DNA from 2 places in the Stenotrophomonas sp. C-A genome. Region 1 is predicted to be linked to the other one. Evidence: riboswitches for the same ligand, from Rfam matches in the RefSeq annotation. Region 1 holds a riboswitch; the other holds the start of a gene.

Region 1 (2,197 bases):
CAGCAGCTGGCCCTCGGCCACACCGAAGTCACCCTGCAGCGAGGCGCTGTCACGATGGGTCTGCGCGCTGCCAAACACCCCCGGTGCGCCGAAGTTGTCGGATTCATTGTCGCTGCGGCCGACGTTGGCGGTGAATGCCAGGCGTTCGGATGGGGTGTAGCGCACCTTGCCGGCCAGCACCTGCTGGCGGGTCTCGGAGTAGTTGTAGTAGCCGTCATAGTGGTTCTTGCCATCGGCGCGCAGCGCGCTGCCTTCCACGTTCCACTGGTCGTTGAAGCTGTAACCGCCGCGCAGGCTCTTGGACAGGTTGCGGTAGCCGTCGCGGTCATGTTCGTCGGCAAAGCAGCCGGCAGTGAACACCGAGGAAGAACCGCGGCAGGCATCGATGCCGTCGGAATGCTGGTAGGCGATGTCGGCACCGAACCAGCCGCGCTCGGTGCCGCCGCCGATGCCGCCGCTGGCTTCACGCAGGCCGTTGCTGCCACCACCGAGCTGGAAGTGTGGAGCGAAGTTGCCCTGGTTGCGGCGGGTGAAAATCTGGATCACGCCACCGATGGCGTCGGCGCCGTACAGGCTCGACTGCGGGCCGCGCACGATCTCCACGCGCTCGATCTGCGCCAGCGGCAGGTCCTGGTACATGGCCAGGCCGAGGTCGGCGCTGTTGATGCGCACGCCGTCGACCAGCACCACGGTGTGGCCCGAGTTGGTGCCGCGCAGGAACAGCGAGCTCTGCTTGCCGAGACCGCCGGCATTGGTCAGGTTGATGCCGGCGCGGCCGCGCAGCAGCTCCTGCAGCGAGGTGGCCTGGCTGGATTCAATCTGCGCGCGGTCGATCACCTGCGCCGGCGCGATGCTGTCCTGCAGCGCGATCGGGGTGCGGGTGGCGGTGACCAGGATCTGGTCGAGCGCAGTGGTGTCATCGGCGGCCTGGGCCAGCGCGGGCAGGGCGGCCAGCACGGCCAGGGACAGCATTCGGGACTGCAGCTTCATGGGGGACTCCAGGTGCCACGCACGCCCGCGTGGCGAAGGGGAGGAGCCGCGAAGGCAGGCATGCGCCGACGCCGCAGCGCACGCTGCGGTCATCCAGCGCCATGCCCACCGCATCGCGACCTGAGGCTTCCGGGCCGGTCTCCGGGCTTGCCGCCGGGTGGCCTGGGGCCACCCGTCCAGGCGCCTTCCCATGCGCGCGGCACAGTGGCGGTGTTGCCTGGAACTGACGTGCTTACCGTTGCGGGGGCAGCGCCGGCCTGGCGTGGAATCACGCGTCACCGGCTTCCCGTTTCAACCTGCCGGCCACGGCCGCAGGTCACCTGGAAGTGGGCGCAGTCTACGGCATCGCCAGCTGGTAGAGTGAAGGCCGTCGCACGCACTGCGGTTGGGAAGCGGGAACATGGTTGCAAAGGATCGCTTGCAGTTCCTCGATTCGCTTCGAGGCTTGGCCGCCGTCTATGTCGTGCTGTTTCACGTCCAGTCGATGCCAGCGCCGGCGTTGCCCGTTGCGGCCGGGTTGTTGCCGGTACTGCAGCTGGGAGCCACCGGCGTCGCCCTGTTCTTCGTGATCAGCGCGTTCTCCCTGTGCTACACCCAGCCTCGCCACAGGGCCAGCGGGCGGCCCTTGCTGAGTTTCTACCTGCACCGCTTCCTGCGGATTGCGCCGCTGTTCTACGCGCTGCTGGCGTTCTCGATCTTCCGCGATGGCCGAGGCAGCCATGCCGGCCATCCCTGGGCCGAGATCGCTGCCAATGCCACGTTCACCTTCAACCTGTTCCCCGGCTGGGAGCAGGGCATTGTCTGGGCCAGCTGGGCGGTTGGCGTGGAAATGCTGTTCTACGCCATTTTCCCTGCGCTGTACCTGCTGGTGAATGACGGACGCCGGGCCTGGATGCTCCTCTTGTCGCTGCTGGGGCTGGCGGCGTTGGCCGGAACCGGCGCGCTGGGTGCACGCGCGGAAGCTTCACTGGGCGGCTATGGCTGGCTGACGCACGCGCCCGTGTTTGCGATGGGGCTGGTGGCGTTCCACGCCTACAACGCGCTCTCACAAGTGCCTCCGGCGCGGGCGCGCTGGTGGGGGATGGCACTCAACCTGGCCGGTGCCCTGTTGCTGTTGCTGGTCGTGGCGGGAATCGCAGGTGGCTGGAGCGGGGCAGGACAATGGCAGCTGGCCGGCCTGGGCTATCTGGCAGTGCTGTTGGGTTGC
Region 2 (2,197 bases), 270 kb from region 1:
GTTGCGCCGTGCCACCCGTGCCACCCGCAGCGCGGCGCCGGCCACGCCGGCACCGTAAGCGCACAGCAGCGACGGCAGCAGCGTGGCGGCCACGCCGCTCCAGCCACCGCCCCACCAGCCCAGGCCGAGCAGCAGCGCCAGCGACACCAGCACTTCCAGCGGCGCGATCTCGAACACGGCAACGGCCAGGCACAGCAGCTTGTGCGGCAGGCGGGCATTGCCGGTCAGCACCACCAGCAGCCGATAGGCCGCACGCGCGCCCCGTGCCGGCTGGAACAGGCTGTAGATGAAGCCGCGCCGCGACAGCTGCGCCGACACCGCCGACAACCCGCCATAGCCGGCATCGCCAGGCAGGTGCTCGCCAGCCTGCTGGCGGCGATCACCGCAGGCCGCCGCGGCCGCCACAGCCGCAGCAATAGCGCCGGCCGAGGTGCCGCCGATGCTCTTGAAGCGATACTCGCGCGCCAGCGCCAGTACCGCATTGGGGTACACGATGCCGCTGGTGATGCCGCCTTTCATGACCAGATCGCAGTACTTCGCCGCCACGAGCCACCTCCCGTCTGTCGATGCACAGTATGGCAAGAGGGGCTCTCACAGCCTGAGAAACGAGCCACAGCCCTGCGCTTTGATTGGCCCTTGACCATTGGCCTCGACGCGTCCACCGTGGGCGCGCCGAAGGTATCCCTGCCGTGGCTGGATGGCGGCCGGGATTTAAACGGGAATCCGGTGAAGACGCCTCGCGCGCCCATTCCGGAGCTGCCCCGCAGCGGTGAATGGAAACGAATCCTGCCAACAGCACTGGGCTCGCGCCTGGGAAGCGGCAGGTAGTAGGTGGGCTGCGGCCCGTGTCCATCAGCCCGAATACCGGCCCCGGCCGGGGGACACGACCGTCCCCTGATTCGACCTGGAATCTCCGCGGGGAGGTTGCCGGGGCCGCCGTCGTCCTGCGCGTGCAGGCGATGCGGCCGCGCGCGTCCTGTTCACGGTATCCGGCCAGACCTGTTCACCCACGCGCTGATGCATGGGCCACCGCCGTTGCCGGCGGTCCATGCGGTACCTGACGATGACCGAGCTCCAACGCCCTACCCTGACCCTGCCCGACGACGGCAAGCGCCTGCTGCTGCATTCATGCTGCGCGCCATGCTCCGGCGAAGTGATGGAGGCGATCACCGCCTCCGGGATCGACTATGCGATCTTCTTCTACAACCCCAACATCCATCCGGTGAAGGAATACGAGCTGCGCAAGCAGGAGAACATCCGCTTCGCCGAGCAGCACGGCATCCCGTTCATCGATTGCGACTACGACACCGACAACTGGTTCAGCCGTGCGCGCGGCATGGAAAACGAGCCCGAACGCGGCATCCGCTGCACGATGTGCTTCGACATGCGTTTCGAGCGCACTGCGCTGTACGCGCACGAACACGGCTATGACACCATCAGTTCTTCGCTGGGCATCTCGCGCTGGAAGAACATGGCGCAGATCAACGACTGCGGCATCCGCGCCGCGTCGCGCTACGAGGGCCTGCAGTACTGGGACTACAACTGGCGCAAGGGCGGCGGTGCCAGCCGCATGATCGAGATCAGCAAGCGCGAGCAGTTCTACCAGCAGGAGTACTGCGGCTGCGTGTACTCGCTGCGCGATGCCAACCGCCATCGCCGCGAGAACGGCCGGGAACGGATCAAGATCGGCCTGCTGTACTACGGGCAGGACGCTGGGACGCCGCAGGGCGATTGACCTGTGCCGCCGGGGCGGCCACGCTGGTCGCCCCTTTACGTTGTAGTGGATCTGCCATGACCGCCCTGCCCGCCGACGTCGCCCTGCTGGTGATCGACCTGCAGCCGGACTTCATGCCCGGAGGTACGCTGGCCTGCGATCAGGGCGATGCGCTGGTGGCACCGATTGCCGATCTGCTGGCGCAGCGCCGCTACCGCACCGTGGTGGCGACACAGGACTGGCACCCGGCCGACCATGCCTCGTTCGCCAGCCAGCATCCTGGCCAACGCCCCTTCGAGAGCATCCTGCTGCACGCGCAGCCGCAGACCCTGTGGCCGGACCACTGCGTGCAGGGCAGCGCCGGTGCCGCCCTGCACCCGGATGTGGACTGGACCGTGGCCGACCTGATCCTGCGCAAGGGCACGCGCCAACAGGTGGATTCGTACAGCGCCTTCCGCGAGAACCATGGTCCCGATGGCGAGC

The links. Region 1 has a riboswitch for cobalamin ahead of btuB (TonB-dependent vitamin B12 receptor). Riboswitches for the same ligand answer to the same signal wherever they lie in the genome.
Region 2: another riboswitch for cobalamin. It lies ahead of ACW5IY_RS01040 (epoxyqueuosine reductase QueH); the one in region 1 lies ahead of btuB (TonB-dependent vitamin B12 receptor).

Annotation. Positions count from the first base shown of each region.
Region 1 covers NZ_CM132916.1:505,108-507,304, forward strand. The annotation lists gene btuB (TonB-dependent vitamin B12 receptor) at 1-990, opposite strand, end outside; cobalamin riboswitch at 1,106-1,329, opposite strand; gene ACW5IY_RS02350 (acyltransferase family protein) at 1,391-2,197, shown strand, end outside.
Region 2 covers NZ_CM132916.1:230,725-232,921, reverse strand. The annotation lists gene ACW5IY_RS01045 (patatin-like phospholipase family protein) at 1-519, opposite strand, end outside; cobalamin riboswitch at 674-887, shown strand; gene ACW5IY_RS01040 (epoxyqueuosine reductase QueH) at 1,049-1,735, shown strand; gene pncA (bifunctional nicotinamidase/pyrazinamidase) at 1,792-2,197, shown strand, end outside.